3 regions of the Gordonia otitidis genome follow, and region 3 is predicted to be linked to each of the others. Evidence: predicted binding sites of a transcription regulator. Region 3 holds the regulator's gene; each other region holds the start of a gene.
The links. The regulator LexA, encoded in region 3, represses DNA repair genes until DNA is damaged. The targets are predictions, from matches to a motif close to CGAACANNTGTTCG.

Region 1: the regulator LexA is predicted to act here: its motif matches at 4,777-4,790, upstream of LK459_RS07720 (HNH endonuclease signature motif containing protein).
Region 2: the regulator LexA is predicted to act here: its motif matches at 4,371-4,384, upstream of LK459_RS03440 (HNH endonuclease signature motif containing protein).

Annotation. Positions count from the first base shown of each region.
Region 1 covers NZ_CP085974.1:1,674,576-1,680,425, reverse strand. Annotated here, with positions in the region: gene LK459_RS07735 (SAM-dependent methyltransferase) at 1-58, shown strand, start outside; gene LK459_RS07730 (MBL fold metallo-hydrolase) at 241-993, opposite strand; gene LK459_RS07725 (galactan 5-O-arabinofuranosyltransferase) at 990-2,987, opposite strand; gene LK459_RS07720 (HNH endonuclease signature motif containing protein) at 3,081-4,772, opposite strand; gene LK459_RS07715 (TetR/AcrR family transcriptional regulator) at 5,050-5,604, opposite strand; gene LK459_RS07710 (lysophospholipid acyltransferase family protein) at 5,641-5,850, shown strand, end outside.
Region 2 covers NZ_CP085974.1:773,106-778,955, forward strand. Annotated here, with positions in the region: gene LK459_RS03420 (patatin-like phospholipase family protein) at 1-141, opposite strand, end outside; gene soxR (redox-sensitive transcriptional activator SoxR) at 217-663, opposite strand; gene LK459_RS03430 (universal stress protein) at 771-1,634, opposite strand; gene LK459_RS03435 (hypothetical protein) at 1,853-2,215, shown strand; gene LK459_RS03440 (HNH endonuclease signature motif containing protein) at 2,407-4,227, opposite strand; gene LK459_RS03445 (type B 50S ribosomal protein L31) at 4,483-4,743, opposite strand; gene mrf (ribosome hibernation factor-recruiting GTPase MRF) at 4,740-5,850, opposite strand, start outside.
Region 3 covers NZ_CP085974.1:5,031,581-5,037,430, forward strand. Annotated here, with positions in the region: gene hrpA (ATP-dependent RNA helicase HrpA) at 1-2,717, shown strand, start outside; partial or broken gene nrdR (transcriptional regulator NrdR) at 2,838-3,272, opposite strand; gene LK459_RS22775 (LysM peptidoglycan-binding domain-containing protein) at 3,418-4,020, opposite strand; gene lexA (transcriptional repressor LexA) at 4,339-4,986, shown strand; gene ptsP (phosphoenolpyruvate--protein phosphotransferase) at 5,014-5,850, opposite strand, start outside.

The sequences.
Region 1 (5,850 bases), 1.8 Mb from region 3:
GACGCTCCTGTCGGGCGTGCGACGCCAACGCGGCCACGGGACGATCGACCGCTCCTGAGGTGCCGGAGCCCGAGGGCACCGGGTTTTGCGGCGACGGCACCGGGTTTTGCGGCGACGGCACCGGGTTTTGCGGCGACGGCACCGTATTTCGCGGCGAGGGCACCGGGTTTCGCGGCGACGGCACCGGGTTTTGCGGCGAGGGCACCGGTTTTTTCGGCGAGGGCACCGCCGACGGACCGCTCAGCGCGCCAGAGCGGCGTGGGCCAGATCTGCGATCGGACCGTCGAGGCGCGGGCCGTGGCCGGGGAACAGAACCGTCGCCGTCAGCTCTGCATATGTCTCGACGCTCCGCCTGGTTGCTGCGTCGTCGTGGTTGAAGAATCTCGGGAGTAGTTGCGGTCCGCGGTGTCCGGAGAGCGGGTGACCGCTGATCAGTGCGTCGCCGGAGACCAGTACTTCGCCGTCGGCGACGAGAAACGCGCTGTGTCCATCGGTATGCCCGTGTGCGCTCACCGGGCGCGGCAGGCCCGGAAGGTCGAGTGCGCCGGCCGTCGGGAATGACTGTGCGGTATCGATCCCGGTTCGGCTCAGCACGCCAAGCGGTGCGACCATCGCCAGCCAGCGCCACGTGCGCGGACTCCAGGCGACGGCAGCGATGTCGAGGGGTCCTGCCTGCTGCAGGCGGTCACGGTGGGCGTGGGCGACCTCGTCGGGATCGGCGTACACGGGAAAGTCGAAGCGCTGCAGCAACTTCTGTAGTCCGCCGAGGTGGTCGACGTGGGCATGGGTGAGCAGGGAAGCACGGAGGTCGGACGGACGTGCTCCGATCTGCTCGATCGATCCGATCACGTCGTCGACATTGCCCGGGTACCCGCCGTCGATCAGGGTGATACCCGAATCATCTTGCAGGATGACCCAATTCACCCCAGTTGTGTGCACCAGGTAGGCGGTCGACGATGCGGCGTCGACCTTGCTGATCTCGAAGGTGCTCACCTGCGGACCACGAGAACGAAGGGTCCGACGTCTGTGATCTGGAATCGGGGGTCGTTAAACAGATTGGGGTCGAAGGTCACGGTGTAGCGCTTCACGTTCGGGTCGTTGGGGTAGACGTCCTGGGCCAGTCGCAGTGCGTAGCCGTCTGCCGAATACCGGAACAGGAAGACGTTCGGCGGTGTCCATGGAGCGGTGTCGAGCTGATGGACCAGATCGTCAGCTGATGTCGCCTTGGACCACGTCTCGATCGTGGCTGCTCGTTTGTCGAACTCCGCCAACGGGTTTGCGTAGTGCGAGGTCAATCCCTGGAAGCCCCAGTACGGGTAGACGGAGAGGAAGCCGTAATCGGCGGTGAGAACGACGTTGTCTGTGGCCGGGCGGCCGGTCTGCTCGCTGATGAGTTTGTCGAGCTGTGGGTAGTAGGACTCAGCACCTGCTGGTCGCTTGTCTGCACGGTCGCCGTAGCCGTCCGTGTCGGTGTAGGCGGTGGCGATCTCGTTGGAAAGATATGCGGGGATGCTTTGTGCCACCGCGATCGCTGCGAGTGCGGCGAGAATGCCGATCACGGTACGGACATCACCGAACCTGCTGACGGCCCAGTGTGCGAGTTCGACGACCCCGAATACTCCCGCTGCGGCGAGTACCGCGACGAGGATGGGCTCGAGTCGGAAACCGAGAAGCGTCGTACCCGCTGCCGTCGCAAGCATTGACAGCAAACTCATCAGGTAGATGCCGATGACGGTGATCCCGAGTGCCGCCGCGATCGTTCGTTGGCGGAAGCGCAGCAGGATCCAGACGAGGCCGACGAAGGTGATCGCCCCCACGAGGCTGAGGTGGAACATCGGCCACGGTAGGAACGAACCGCGTTCCGGTAGATAGTGTTCGGCTGTTCCGCCGCTGGCGGGTTGGCTACGTGCACGCGCGAGAAGGTAGGGCGCCCACACCGTCAGGGCGACGAGACCCGCGATCACTCCCATCACGACGAGGCGCCCGAGGATTGCCAGCGTCGTGCGGCGTCGGGTGTTCGACACGACGTCGCGAGGCAGTGCCTTGTTCGACGCTCCAACCCAACCCTGCACGATCAACGCCACTGCCATGAGGATCGCAACACCCGCGAACAAGCCGGTGTACAGCGTGTAGAACGTGGCACTCAGCCCGAGGAAGAGGCCGGTGGCGATGACGGCTGCCCAGCTGGTGCCTCCTCGCAGATCCGACGTCGGGCCGTCGGCGTGGCGCGAACGTCCGCGCAGGCCATAGAGCATCGGGATCAGCATCGGGACGCCGATCAGGATGAGAACGGCTGCGTAGGGTTCGGGTCCGGCATACATCAGGGTCACGATGGTGACGGCGAGTGCCGCCGCAATGCCCCTGTCGGTGCGCACCATCCGAGCCCACAGGACCACTCCGACCGCGGCAGCCACGGCCATGGACAGGATCGCCCATGGCTTGAACGCCTCCCAGCCAGGCATCCCCATCAGTGACGCATAGCGACCGCCACCCCAGAACCATCCGGCCGGGTAGTAGGGCGCGAGGTGCAGATAGGTCATGTCCGCCAGACGCGGACTGCTGGTCAGTCGGGTGAGGTACTCGGTGCGAAACTGCTGGTCGGCGGACAATCCGAAGAGATAGAGGCGGGTGGCGCCCAGCGGCATGCCGAGGGTGACGGTCACGAGGCCGGAGATCCCGACGGTCGACAGCAGCGTCACCACCCACCGTGGCCTGCCGTAGCGATACAACAGTGCCGCAACCACCAGAATGACGACAGCCACCACCTGGCCCGTCGTCGTCAGCGCGCGGGTGACATTCGAGGAGTTGAACGCAGGCCACTGCACCGAATCGATGGCCTTGAGGCCGACGAAGGCGACGATCGCGGCGACGATCACCGCGAACACGAGGTCGATCAGGGTGCGGACGTGCCGGCTCACCCGACGCTGCGGAGTCCCGGAGACCTGTGGACCGGAGTCGTCGATGGCCGGGCTCTGCGTTGACGTCACGCGTCTATTTCTAGCAGGGGTCCCGATATGCGTCGGGCACGACGGCCAGCCCCCGAGACCAAGTCTGGGGGCAGGCGTCCTGGTGTGGCAGGTTCAGTAAGGCGGGTCGCCGGTGAAGTGGTCGTTGGCGAGGAGCCTGGCGTGGGTGTCGGCGCGTGCTTGGTCGATGCGTGCGGTGTGGGCGGTCGCGAGTCGTCGCGGTACGCGTGTGTCTGGTGGACGGTCGGGTTCGCCGATGGCGGGGAAGAGGTCGCGGCCACTGTAGGCGTTGCCGAGGAAGTGATAGCCGTCGGGGGAGACGAACACGGCGCGTCCCATGGGTGTCTGATGATCGCGCCACCCGACGGCGAAAGTCTTGTGGCGGTGATGGAAGCGGCACAGCGGCCGCAGGTTCCGACGTACCGTCAGGCCACCGGACGCTGGCCGGGCGTGGTTGAACGGTTTCCGGTGGTCGATGTCGGCCGAGAAGACCTTGTTGGTGCAGCCCGGGAACGCGCAGCACAACTCACTGGCCTTGACCAGCGCGGCGAGCTTCTTGGGGATGGGGTAGCGCAGGGCTGCGCGGGCGGAGTTCTCGTGGTCGGGGTGGATGTAGTTACGCCGGGCTTCGGCGAGGAGCGTGCGGGCGGTGTCGGCGTCGATGAGTCCGTGGCCGTCGAGGAAGGCGGGGTCGTTGTCGTGGCCGAGCACCGTCGACAGGTTGATCACGATGTGGAACAACGGTCTCGGCGCGAGTGCAGAACGGTCCGACGGCGCTGGGACAGCGCTGTCGCGCTCATCGGGGATGGTCACGCCGGTGACGTCGTGCGCCGCGTCGTCGGCCGAACCGGTGTCGGTCTCCGCGTGGGGGCGAATGAGCGCGCTGCGGCAGTCGGGGCAGTCGCAGGGCAGGGTGGGTAGTGCCTGGGCGAGTGCGGTCAGCGCGTCGGCGCGTTGTTGGGCGCGGGTGCGGGGGTCGTCGAGATGTATGTCGGCGATCATCGCTTCTAGGCGAGCGTCGAGGATGGCTGCCGCGGTGGCCGGTAGTTGACCGTCGATTCGTGATTGACCGGGTTCGTCGCGGTGGGGTCGGATTCTGAGGTAGCGGCGGCTGGTGGCAGTGGCACGACGCCGCGCTGCGCCGTCGGGATCGACGCGCTCGACGATGGCGTCGACCATGGCGCGAAACCTGGTCATCGACATGGGTTCTCGCGCTGCGATCGCTGTGGCGAGGGCGGTGTCGACGGGATCGAGGTGGGAGTCGTCGACGTTGTCGGTGCGGGCGACGATCTCCTGGAAGCGGGGGAGGTCGATGCGCCCGGTGGCGAGCAGTTGTGCGGTCTTGGGTACCCGGTAGCGCAGGGCGGCGCCGGTTTCGATCATCTTCTTGGCCTGGGCGGGAGTCAGGCACAGGGTGGCGCCGAGTTCGGCGATCGATGTGGTCAGACCGTCGGGTCCGAATCGCGCCAGCGGGTTCTGGCCTTTGCGGGTCAGGAGAGCGGCGAGTTGTTCGGGGTCGGTGCAGCCTTCGGGGATGGTGACCTCACCGGAACCGATTTCGGTGTCGATGCGATGGAGGTAGTCGGCTTCGCGCTCCTCGTACAGGAGAATCGCCGCCTGCAGCATGCGGTAGTCGGCGCAGGCCTTGAGGGCGTTGGTCTGGAACAGCACCTCGACGAGTTCGCGGGAGTAGAGACGCTCGTCGTCTGTTAACTGCGCCAACAGAGTCTCGACGCCGGTGTGCTCTAGCGACCGCGCTAATGCGGCGTCGTGAGGCCCGGAATCGGCGGGCTCGTCTGGTGCCATAACCAGAACATACATTCGAGGTCTGACAATTCTGCCCCGTCACGAATCCGGCGTGGTCGTCGGGAGTGGACTCCTCCCGCAGCCCAGATGCCCAAGAGACCAGTCATAACCTCGGCAACGACCTGAGAATCGTCCGATCCGCAGTCGACGGCGACTTCACCATCCTCGTCATGCCCTGTCGGGCCTACGCGTCTCATCAGGCCGCGTAGCCATCCCTTTACCGGGCTGGGTGCCTGCGACTCATTGACGTGTGTGCACGATGTGACGAAGTCTGGTGTCAGAGCCAGCCGCCGCTGCTGTGCACGGCGCGTCGGATCATGTCGACGACGTCGACTCCCGGAATCGTCAATTCAAGTGCGCCGGTCGAAAACAGGACTGCGAGGCCGTGTATCGCGACCCAGATAGAGGCGGCAGCCGCTTCCGGTTCGGTTGTGCCACCCGACTTCTCGACGATCGACACGAGCCAGGCGAAGATCGGGCGCGACGAACTCCGTAGGTCTGCCCCCGAGTCCTCGAGTAGGTCATGGCGGAAGATCAGTGTGAACATCGCGGGTCGACGTCGCGCAAAATCGACGTAGGCGCGTCCGATCTCCACCAGATCGTGGTCGGAAGCTCGGGCTGCCGACTCCAGCGCGTCGGCCAAGTCCTGTAGGCCCACTTCGGCTATCGCGGCCAGGAGCAGGCGATGCGTCGGAAACCACCGTCGCGGCGCGCCATGCGAGACGCCGGCGCGTCTGGCGATTGAGCGCAATCCGACGTCGGGCGAACCGGTTTCCTCGAGTAGCTCGACTCCCGCGCGCACGAGCGCGGCTCTGGTGTTTTCGACCGTCACGTAGACAGTGTCTCCCAACTGGTGTAGACACTGTCTATGCGCTTGTCGACTCCCGTCGTGTACCGCGTGTGCCGACATCTTGTGATCGGGCCCGTGTTGTACGTTCTCGGCCGGCCTGAAGTGACAGGACGCCAGTACATACCCCGGCGCGGTCCGGTGATCCTTGCTGCCAACCACCTGGCAGTCCTGGATTCGTTCTATCTGACGCTCGCCGCACGGCGACATGTTGCGTTTCTCGCTAAGCGC
Region 2 (5,850 bases), 850 kb from region 3:
GACAAGCGCCCCCATCGACGATCCGGCTACGCTCACGATCTCGTACCCGCGGGCGTCGAGCTCGTTCATGACCCCGATGTGCGCGTAGCCGCGAGCTCCCCCACTGCCCAGAGCGAGGGCCACGCGAGACGGTCTGGCCATGGTGTTCAGCCTATCGATCCGGTCTGCGGTCGCATGTACGCATTCACCGTATGCACCCACCCACTGGACGGACGCTCACTCGATCGGCAGCCGACGAGGGCCTGCGCCCTGACGGTTCAGTTCGTCGCCCGGATTCAGGAGGTGGCATGCCCCGAGTGAGAGGCATCCGCACCCGACACAGGAGCCGATCATGTCGCGCATGGTCTCGAGGAGCTCGATCCGGTGATTGATGTCGGCGATCCAGCGCTGCGACGCGGCCTCCCACATCGCGCGTGAGGGCGACTCGTGATCACCGAGTTCGGCGAACACCTCACCGATCACGGCGAGCGGAATCCCCGCAGCCTGCGACGCGCGGATGAACGCCACCCGACGCAGCATCGCACGGTGGTATCGACGCTGGTTGCCGGGCGTACGGCGCGAGAAGATCAGGCCCTGGTCCTCGTAGAATCTGACGGCCGAGGGAGCGATACCCGCACGCTGGGCCAGTTCTCCGACGGACAGTTCGATCTTCTTCAAGCCCATATGACGACAATAGGCGACCTCAAGTTCACTTGAAGTCGCCTATGTCGGTGATCTCGACGAGCTCGATCAGCCGGGTACTGCGCCGAGTGACGAGCCGGCGCGGTCGATCAGCTACGGACGACCATCACAGGGGCGTCGGCCTCGCGGAGCACCTTCTGACTCGTCGAGCCCAACAGCAAGCCCTTGAAGCCACCGCGACCGCGGCTACCGACCACGATCAGCGCCGCCTTGTCGCCTGCGGCATCGAGCACGGCCTTGGCCGGGTCTTCGGGGATCACCTTGCGTTCGATCGTGACGTCCGGGTAGTCCGACGCGAAGCCCGCGAGTCGCTCGGCGAGAGCCTCTACCGCGTCCTGCGACATCCGGCTGACCTCGTCGGGATCGATGCCGTAACCGTGCAGTGCGTCGACGTCGAGCGGGGTCCAGGTGTGTACTGCGACGAGCGGGACGTTACGCAGCGATGCCTGCCGGAACGCCTCCTTCACCGCGGCATCACTCACCGGCGAATCGTCGATACCCACGACGACCGGACCGTCGACGTTGCCCTCGCCGTCGATCACGACGACGCGACCGTGATGGTGCGCTGCGACGGTGATGCTGACGGAGCCGAGGAACAGACCTCTCACGCTGCCGAGCTTCCGCGTGCCGACAACGATCATCGACGCGTCCTTACCGAGTTCGAGGAGCACGCGCGCGGCGTCGCCGTCGACGATGGACGTGTGCACGGTGACGTCGGAGGCAACCTCTTTGGCGACGGACGCGGCACTGTGCACCGCGTCGGTGGCGTCCTGCCGGATCGCATCGATCACGTCCTGCGGGATGATGAGTCCCGGCGCGTAGTCACTGGTGCTCGCGTCGTAGACGCCGACCAGCTTCAGGTCGAGGTGCTCGAGCTGTGCTTCCTTGGCAGCCCACCGAACCGCGGCCGTTGCCGCCTCGGAACCATCAACGCCGACGAGAATCGCGTTCATCTGTACTCCAACTCCTCACAACTGTCTCCGTCACTTATCCTCACCTTCCATCGTGCCCGTCAACCGATGCGAGGGCAATGGAAGAAGGTCCCGATCACGCCGGAGATGCCCGACTCGGCGACGTGCAGATATGACGTGCAGATGTACGGTGGGTGAATCACCGCCTGTACCCCGAACAATCACCCGCACTGCCCGAACCGATTGGCGCTGACCCCACGATGACTGGACCACAAGACAATTCGCCGGACGATCGCCCCGACCATCCGGAGCACGGATCGGTCGGCGGACCGTCCCCGTCCGAGCCGAGTGACTTTCGTCGCGCGGTGACCTCGGTGGTCGTCGTCGTGTTCTTCGCAGTCGCAATCGTGTTGGTCGCAGCGGCGTCGTCCGGTGCACTCCAGACCTTGCTGCTCATTCTCGCGCCGCTCGTGGTGCTGATCGCGGGACTCGTGACAGCGGTACGCACGTACAGGGTCTGGCGCGCGGGCGGCCGCTGGCAGATCTGGCAGGGTGCGATGTGGTTCGAACTCGCCTTCTTCATCATCGTGCTGTTCAGCACCGCGCCCCTGCTGGTGGACTGAGGTACGCATCACCGCGCTGTGATGACACGAATCAGTCAGTGCGAAAACGACTCTCCCGTTTCCACGAGCAGTTCCACGACCAGCGACAGCTGACATCACAATCACTGCTGCCACAACCGCCGGCGCCCCGCCACCTGTTCTGGTGGCGGGTGGTGGGGTGGCCCGTGGCCGGGTCGTGCAGGCAGGGCTGGTCAGGCGGCGTCGGATAGCGGCGGGTCGATGCCGCCGGGTGGTTCTCCGCCGGGTGGATCGTCGCCGGGTGGTGGGTCGGGGTCGAGATCGAGCCGGCGGGGTGGGTTCCAGGTGATGTCGACGCGCCGCTCACCCGTGCGCTCGGGTGTGGTGTCGAGCAGCGCGGTCAGGAGCCGGTGATCGACGATGCTGATCGAGTAGGGCGTCGGCGGGTCGCCGGGAGTGTCACGCGCGTCGCGCTGATCGGCCGACGCGGTCACGTCGCCGCGGTCGACGCCCTCCCGCACAGCACCTGCACCATCTGTGCCTGTGCTTATGCGTGTGTGTCGGCGGCGTCGGTCTGCCAGGTTGGTGATGGTGCCGGTGGTGGCCGACGTTTCGACGCGTGTGGTGGCGAGATAATCACGGAAATCGGCGGCCACATCCGCAGCCCGGTTGACGTGTTCAGGATTCGGCGGCATACCGGGGGCGGCGTTCAACCGCCACGCCACCCGCCCGGTATCGGGGCCGTCGGTGATGATGCGGGTCGTGTACTGGCCGGGCTTGGGTCCGACCCGATTGTTGTGTACATCGCACGCCGGTGCCAACTGGTCGATGTCGGTGCACCCACCAGCAGCCCAGTCCTTGGCGGCGTGGTGCATCGCCACCCGCGACGCCGGCTGAGTACAGCCAGGGGCTGAACACACGCCGCCACCCTCGGCAGCAAACAACGCCAACCGCTGACCTGGCGACGCTAACCGTTTCGACCGCCCCAAATACAAGGGCACGCTGGTGTGCTCGGCGAAGACCGCCAGATACGGTTGCACCCCGCTCGCCGACCGGGCGGCCATTTCGATCAGATCCGGTATTGGCAATAGCGTCCCGGATGCGGTCTGTGCCACCCCGGCCTGTGCCTCCAACTCGGCCAGCGTGGTTTTCACGATCACCTGGATCGGCAACCCGCGGTGGGTGCCGCCGAGCATGCCCGACTCCACCACCCGCGCCAGCAACGCGGAAAACGCATCATGGTTGCGTTGGGCTTGCGACCGGTTGTCCCGGCTGGCTGCCTCGGCGACCTGTTCGGCAGTCGCGGCCGTGACCGGCCCGACAGGCGAGTCGGCGTCGTCGGGATTGTTCATGCCGGGTTTCGCCCAGGCGTCCAACACCACATCCAGGCGGGCGCGGGTCGCCGGATCAAGATCGGCAGTCAACCGCGACATCAGATCCGCACCCTGCCGGTTCACCCACAACCGGCGACGTCGTTTGCGGTCGGTGTCGTCGGTGACCGCGCCGTCGGGATCGAGATGTGCCATCAATCGAGTGCCGAGATTGGTGATTTCTTTCGGCGTGAACTGCACCCCATAACCAGCCATCTGCGCTTCCGCTGCGACACGCACGTCGGCCGGGATCTGATGCGGGATCTGATCGAGTACTTCGAGCACTGCCCGTGCGCGAGCGGGTGCAATCAGCCCCTGCCCCCAGTGACGCGCCAACGTCGGACACTGCGGATCGCCTTTCTCACCCACGATGGATGTGAACGAGCCGGTTGCTGCGATGAGTCGATGTCGGGCCGCCGGGTCGCCGACACCCAGCCGGTGGGCGAGAAAGTCCCGCACATCGCGGTACCCCAACGCGTGTGGCAGATTGCGATCCGACGCCTCCACCACCAGCCGATCAGTCACCGCTGCCGCAGTCCGCCGCGCCAAACGCTCCGCCACCGCGGCCGCCTCCACCACACCCGCATCCGAAAGCTGCGACACATCACAGCCGGCCAACTCATCAATCACCGACGCCAACCGCGACAACACACCCGCCACCCGAGCATCCGCCGACCCCACCACCGCAGAACCCAACCCAGCAGCATCCAACAACGAAGGCGCACAACCACTCTGGACATCACCCTGGTGGCCGTCCGCGTCGTCATGGCCAGCACTCACGCGTCCTCACCCCCAAGACCTTCCGCTGTTGCGTCGAATCGATCGTTCGAATATGTGTTCTACACTACCCGACGAATCGGACACTGTCGACCGCTCGCGAGAACTCTCGCGATGACCTACAAGGATGCTCTCAGAAGTCAGTTACGTTGTCCGGCAGCACTATCCGCGGTAACTCCCATGCCCCGCGTACTTACGACGAAAGCGTTCAACCCGCCCTTCGGTGTCGACGACGCGGGCAGTGCCGGTCCACAGCGGGTGTGAATCGCTCGTGATGTCGACGATGATCAACGGATAGCGCAGGCCGTCAGTCCATTCCACGGTCTGCGCCGACGTCGCGGTCGATCGCGAGAAGAACTGCGTACCCGTCGAGGCGTCGCGAAAGACAACGGCGTGATAGTCGGGATGAATGCCTGGTTTCATGAGTGGTCCTCTTTCTCGGAGTCGGTGTCATTTCCGTCGTGCGCGGTGCCGTCGGAGTCGAGCCGGTCGGCGATCGACAGCAGCCCGGGTTCGGGCAGCACGCTGTCCGCACAGGGATCCTCGTGCCAGGTCCCGAACGGGTCGGCATAGGAGTTCCAGGCGCTCAGACCCGCCGACATCTCGGCGTCGGTGAGCGTGGCGGCGGTCAGCACCTGCACGATCTCGGTGACGTCCGCGCGGTGCGCGAGAATCGTCAACGCGCTGTGCCGATCGCCGAATCGTTCATCCCACCTCATCGCTGCGTGGGCGAGGCGCTCCGGATCGACTTCGGCGCGCTCGTCGGCCGACATCGCCGCAAGCCACCGCCCCGCCTCCTCGACATGCAGTGCCCCGCCCGCGGATTCCAGCCAGAACACCTCGTCGGACCGGCTGGCCAACCAGAGGCGACCGCGTGAACAGATCACGCCTTCGAGCAGGTGATCGAGCGCGTCGTGCAGACGTGTGGGATGGAACGGTCGATCGCTTTCGAACAACGCGAGCGTCACACCGCATTCGGTGGTCAACGGCGGTGCGCCACGCAGCAGTGGATCGTGTGGTCCGAAGACCGCTCCCCGACGGGCGCTCGAACCGATCGCCCTCAGCAACTGCATCACGACAGTCGGCCTGATCGGTCGCTGGGGTAGTTCCATCACGATCGGCGCGCCAGGTGCGAGACGACGCAGCACCTCCATCAATCGCGCCGACGACCACGCATCGCGAAACATCGGATCGGCGCCCGCGAGTACCAGCGCGTCCGCGAACGCGACCTGCCCGACCGCCACCTGGGCAAGCGTCCGCTCGTCGTCGACGTCGGCAACCCCCGCCTCCCCGAGTGTGACGTCGCCACTCGCAGCATCGAGCCAGTCCGACTCCGAGACGCATGCGATCGTCGCGTCCACGACCACGTCATCGCCTGCCGGAGCGTCGAGAAAGCCCGGCATGTCGGAGCAGACGACATGCTCGATCGACCAGCACAGTGCCTCCGGCTCGATGAGCGGATCGAGCTGCAGCACAATGCGTTCGACCGTCGTCCGTTGATGCAGGCGCCGCAGCAGCGGAAGAAGATCG
Region 3 (5,850 bases):
TGGCACCCGGCACGTGCATCCGCCTGTACAGCGAGGACGACTTCGATTCCCGGCAGGCGTTCACCGACCCGGAGATACTGCGTACCGACCTCGCCTCGGTCATCCTGCAGATGGCATCGCTGAAACTCGGCAACATCGCCGACTTCCCGTTCGTGCAACCGCCCGATGCGCGCGGCATCCGCGACGGCATCGGCATTCTCACCGAACTCGGTGCGATCACGACGACCGACAAGACCGACACCACCCCACGCCTCACACCTGTCGGACGCACGATGTCACGCATCCCTGTCGAACCGCGCGTGGCGCGAATGCTCATCGCCGCGCACGAATCCGGTTGTCTCGCCGACGTACTCGTGATCGCTGCCGCGTTGTCCATCCCCGATGTCCGAGAGCGTCCGGCGGATCACCGCGAGGCCGCCGACGCAGCACACAAGCGGTTTGTCGTGCCCGGTTCCGATTTCCTGGGGTATCTGAGTCTGTGGCGCTATCTGCAGGACAAGCGACAGGAATTGTCCGGCAACCAGTTCCGACGTACCTGCGAGCGCGAATTCCTGCACTACCTGCGCATCCGTGAGTGGCAGGATCTGCACCGGCAACTGAGACGCATCGTCGACGACCTCGGGTGGTCGACACAGGCGGTCGAGGTGACGGTTGAGTCCGACGACGGCGCGACGTCGCAGCATTCCGATTCGATCCACCGTGCGATACTCGCCGGTCTGCTGAGCAACATCGCGGCGCGTAACGCCGAGGGGCGCGAGTACACCGGCGCGCGCAACACCACCCTGATGATTTTCCCCGGGTCGACGCTGTCCAAACGACCACCCGCGTTTCTGATGGCGGCCGAGATACTGGAGACCTCACGGCTGTTCGCGCACACCGTGGCGGGCATCGACCCGCTGTGGGCCGAACGACTCGCAGGTGACCTGGTCAAGCGCACGCACAGCGAACCGCACTGGTCGTCGAAGCGCGGCGCGAGCATGGCCTACGAACGGGTCACGCTCTACGGCGTTCCGCTGGTGGCCCGACGCCGTGTCGACTACGGCCCCATCGATCCGGCCGCCGCGCGCGACATGTTCATCCGACACGCCCTGGTCGAAGGCGATTGGAAGACGAATCACGCGTTCTTCGAACGCAATCGAGCGCTTCTCAGCGACGCCGCCGAAGTCGAACACCGTGCCCGTCGCCGCGATGTGGTGATCACCGAGGACCAGCTGTTCGAGTTCTACGATCAGCGCATCGGCACCGAGGTCACATCCGCGCGTCACTTCGACACCTGGTGGAAGAAGGCGAGGAGATCCGATGCGACACTCCTCGACCTGACTCCAGAGGACGTGGCCGCAGACGTCCACGTCGCGGACGCCGACTATCCCGGAGCGTGGCAACAGGGCGACACCCGGTACCGCCTGCGGTACAGGTTCGAGCCCGGCGCGCCGGACGACGGTGTGTCGGTACTGATTCCGCGTCCGCTACTGCGCCACGTTCGCCCGGCGGGCTTCGACTGGCTGGTACCGGGGATGCGCAGCGAACTCGCGACCGAGCTGATCAAAACGCTGCCCAAGCCCATCCGAAAGACGATGGCGCCCGCCCAGCGGTTCGCCGACCTCGCGCTGTCGCGGCTCACTCCGCGCAAAGAGCCACTGACCGTCGGCCTCGCCCGGGAGTTGTCGACGATCACCGGACATCCGATCGCGCCGGAGGACTTCGCACCGGAACGCCTTCCGGCATACCTACGGATGAATTTCGTCGTGATCGACGAGAAGGAGGAGTCGGTAGCCACCGGTAAGTCACTCGCCGAACTGCGTACCCGTGTCGACGGCGACTCCCCACAGCCCGCGCCGCGTCGCACCTATTCGTCGTGGACAGCGGACGGGATCGGAACGCTCGACGACTCTGTCGTCACCACCGTTGCGGGGCAGCAGATCACGCGGTACCCCTCACTCGAGGTCGTCGCCGGGCCGGAGGGCACCCGGGGCGTCGCACGAACACTCGCCACCACCGACGCCCAGCGGCGCGCACAGCTGGGCGCCGCGGTCATCGAACTCCTCGATCACGCCATCGCGCCGCTGTCGCGCAAGATCAGCGCAGGACTCGATCCGTCGGACAGACTGGCGCTCAGTCAGAGCCCATACGAGAAACCCGACGCGCTGTATTCGGACTGCACCCGACGGGCTATCCGCGACATCGCGCCTGCCGCAGCCGACCTCGGATCGATACGTACACCGGCGGCCTTCGACGACCTCGTCGCCACGCTGCGTTCCCGAGTCGCCGCGGCAGCACCCGACTACTTCGCGCTCGCTGTTGCAGTCTTCCGTGAAATAGCACCGCTGCGCGCTGAGATCGACCGGCACTCAGGCCGGGTCGCGGCAGATGACGTCGCCGAACAGTTGGCCGACCTCGTCTTCGATGGATTCGTCCTCGCCACAGGCCGTGAACACCTTCAACACGTGCCGCGGTATCTGAGGGGTGCACGCCAGCGACTGGAGCAACTTCCCGCTGCCGCGGCGCGTGATCGGGACGGACTGGCCACCATCGACCGTGTCACGGAACGGTGGAACCAACGCCTCGCCCAACTTCCCGAGGCCAGGCGCGATGTGGTGAACGAGGAAGCACACTGGCTCGTCGAGGAACTCCGGGTGAGTCTCTTCGCCCAGAAACTGGGCACCGCATACCCGATTTCGGAGAAGCGAGCTCTACGAGCTCTGGACCGCCTCAGCTGACACCGCGGCCGGGGAGGTCGCCGCGTTCGAATCGTCGGGAGTGGCACCAGCGTGGTCGGCGTCGGGGCCACCCGGTGCGGCATCGTCGTCCGCGGTGTTTCGCGACCCGGTGAGAGTGCCCTGCAGGTCGTCGATCTCGCGCTGGAAGTCGTCAAGCGAGTCGAAGGAACGGTAGACCGACGCGAAACGCAGATACGCCACCTCGTCGAGGTCGCGAAGGGGTCGGAGGATGGCCAAACCGACCTCGTTGCTGGGTATCTCGGCGGAACCGGACGCCCGTACCGCATCTTCGACCTGCTGGGCCAGTTGCGCCAGGTCGTCTTCGTTCACGTGTCGTCCCTGACAGGCGCGGCGGACTCCGCGCATCACCTTTTCCCTGCTGAACGGCTCCGTGACCCCGTTTCGTTTCACCACGGCGAGCACCGCACTCTCCACAGTGGAGAACCGGCGACCACATTCACTGCAGGCGCGGCGGCGTCGGATCGCCTGTCCCTCGTCGGCGACACGCGAATCGACGACCTTGGTGTCTTCGTTCTTGCAAAACGGGCAGCGCATGTAGTCCTCGTGCAAATCTCGGGACGCATCGGCTCCGCAGGTCTCGACCCGGTCGATCGTCAGACGACCGACGGGCTCGAGACCGAGGCGGTGACCGTGTCGGTTTCCGACTGGACCCTGTGGCATCGAGAATACCGCCCTGTTCTCAGCGATAGGTCGGCGTGAGCAGGGGTTGCCCCACGCGCAGGCCACTCGACGGCAGATCATTGAGATCGACGATCTCGTCGATCACAGTCTGGCGAGGTACATCGGGTGCGACCCGCTGCGCGATCGAACTCAGCGAATCGCCCGCACGCACGTGCACGACCTGCGTCGACGTCGCTGTCGGCGTGGTGGCGCGCTGGTAGTCGGCACCGACGACACCGACGACCCAGACGGTCAGTGCGAGTCCGACGCCTGCGAGCACCGCCAACAGCGTCGCCCGCCGACGACGAGCGGCGGTCAACTCGCCGACTCCGCCGGCACAGCGAGTGCCGACCGGGCGTGCGGTCACCGCTGCCTGCGCAGGACGATTCCGAGGCGCAACGCCCGCGTGGGAGTTTCGGCCCGTCCCCCGCGCCGCACGGTCGGTGGTCACACCATGGCCCGTCGACACTCGTCGAGGCGCGGCACGACGCGCGGACGTCCGCACGGGCGTCGGCGCGAACGCGGACGTGGCCCTGGCCGTGGTCGGGGCCGGCGGGGTTGTCAGGGGGGTCTGCAGAGAGGACTCCGGGCGGGCGTCCAGGGGGCTCAACAGGGTGGTCATCGCTACCTCCAGTGCTCGATCATGCGTTCGATGAACGGATGTTCGAGTTCTATCACGGGGGTCTGACAAAGTCGTGCGACACGTCGAACAAATGTTTGATGTTGTCGGAGGCCTCGGATAGTCTCGGCGCCAGATGATGCACCGCGGACCGGTCTCGACACGACCGAGCCGATTCCCGAGCAGCGGTACCCCGACCACAGCACACATCCGGAAAGGACGGATTCGATGACAGAGAAGTCACGGCGCGGCCCGTCGGCGCCGAAAGGCAGCGGTCGCGGCGTCGCCGCCAAGAAGAGTGGGGGTGATGCCGAACCGCAGATCGATCCGGCTGCCGCCGAGGCATCACTGACGGATCGGCAACGCGGCGTTCTCGACGTGATCCGCAAGTCGGTGCGCGAACGCGGCTATCCGCCCAGCATTCGTGAGATCGGCGATGCCGTCGGCCTCACGTCGACCTCCTCGGTCGCCCACCAGCTGCGCACGCTCGAACGCAAGGGTCTCCTCAAGCGTGATGCCAACCGCCCCCGTGCGGTGAACGTCTCCGAGGCTCCTGACGCGATGCACTCGGACGCGGTCAACGGAGATCTCCCCACGCCCACCTTCGTTCCGGTTCTCGGACGGATCGCGGCCGGCGGGCCGATCCTCGCGGAGGAAGCGGTCGAAGATGTGTTCCCGCTGCCGCGCGAACTCGTCGGCGAGGGCTCACTGTTCCTGCTCCGGGTGGTCGGCGAATCGATGATCGATGCCGCCATCTGCGACGGGGACTGGGTGGTGGTTCGTCAGCAGAACGTCGCCGACAACGGCGACATCGTCGCGGCGATGATCGACGGCGAGGCGACAGTGAAGACCTTCAAGCGCAAGGACGGACACGTGTGGCTGATGCCGCACAATCCGCTCTTCGATCCGATCCCCGGCGACGACGCCGCCATCCTCGGCAAGGTCGTGACGGTGATGCGACGGGTCTGACGCCCGTCGATCATCGCGTGCCGCTCCTCAGTCGTCGAGGTGCTCGGCGGCCGCGCGGCGGGCGAGAGCCGGGCTCGTGGTCTGGAGTACTGCAGCGGCCGCTGCCCGACACTGGTCGAGTGTCACCGTCGACAGCTTTGCTCCCACCGCGGGCGTTGCGGCCGGAGCAGCCGACAACGAGGTGACACCGAGTCCGACGAGCACACACGCCAACGCCGGATCGGCCGCTGCCTCACCGCAGACTCCCACAGGCTTGTTCAGCTCTGCCCCGGCATCAGCGACCTGCGCGATCAACGCGAGCACGGCGGGTTGCCACGGATCGGTCAGTTCGGCCAGTTCCGCGGACATGCGGTCGGCGGCCATCGTGTACTGCGTCAGGTCGTTGGTTCCGATCGACACGAAGTCGACCTCGGCCAGGATCGCCCGAGCGAGGATCGCCGCTGCGGGGATCTCGATCATCACGCCGGCAGTCAGACCACGTTCGCGCACCATGCCCGCGAACTGTGCAGCCTCCGCGGCGGTGGCGATCATGGGCGCCATCACCCAGGGCCGCGACCCCGTTTCGGTCGCGGCGCGTGCAATCGCATCGAGCTGTCCGCGCACGATCTCGGGGTGATCCGCGGCGATCCGGTTGCCCCGCACCCCGAGCGCTGGATTCGCCTCGTCGGGGTGCTCGATGAACGCCAACGGTTTGTCCGAACCCGCATCCAGCGTCCTGATGACGACCTTCTGGCCATCGAACGCATCGAGCACGTCGCGATAGAGTCGCGTCTGCTCGTCGACGCTCGGCTCGTCGCCCCGGTCGAGAAACGCCAACTCGGTGCGGAACAACCCGATCCCCTCGACCGGCGCATCTGCAGCGCT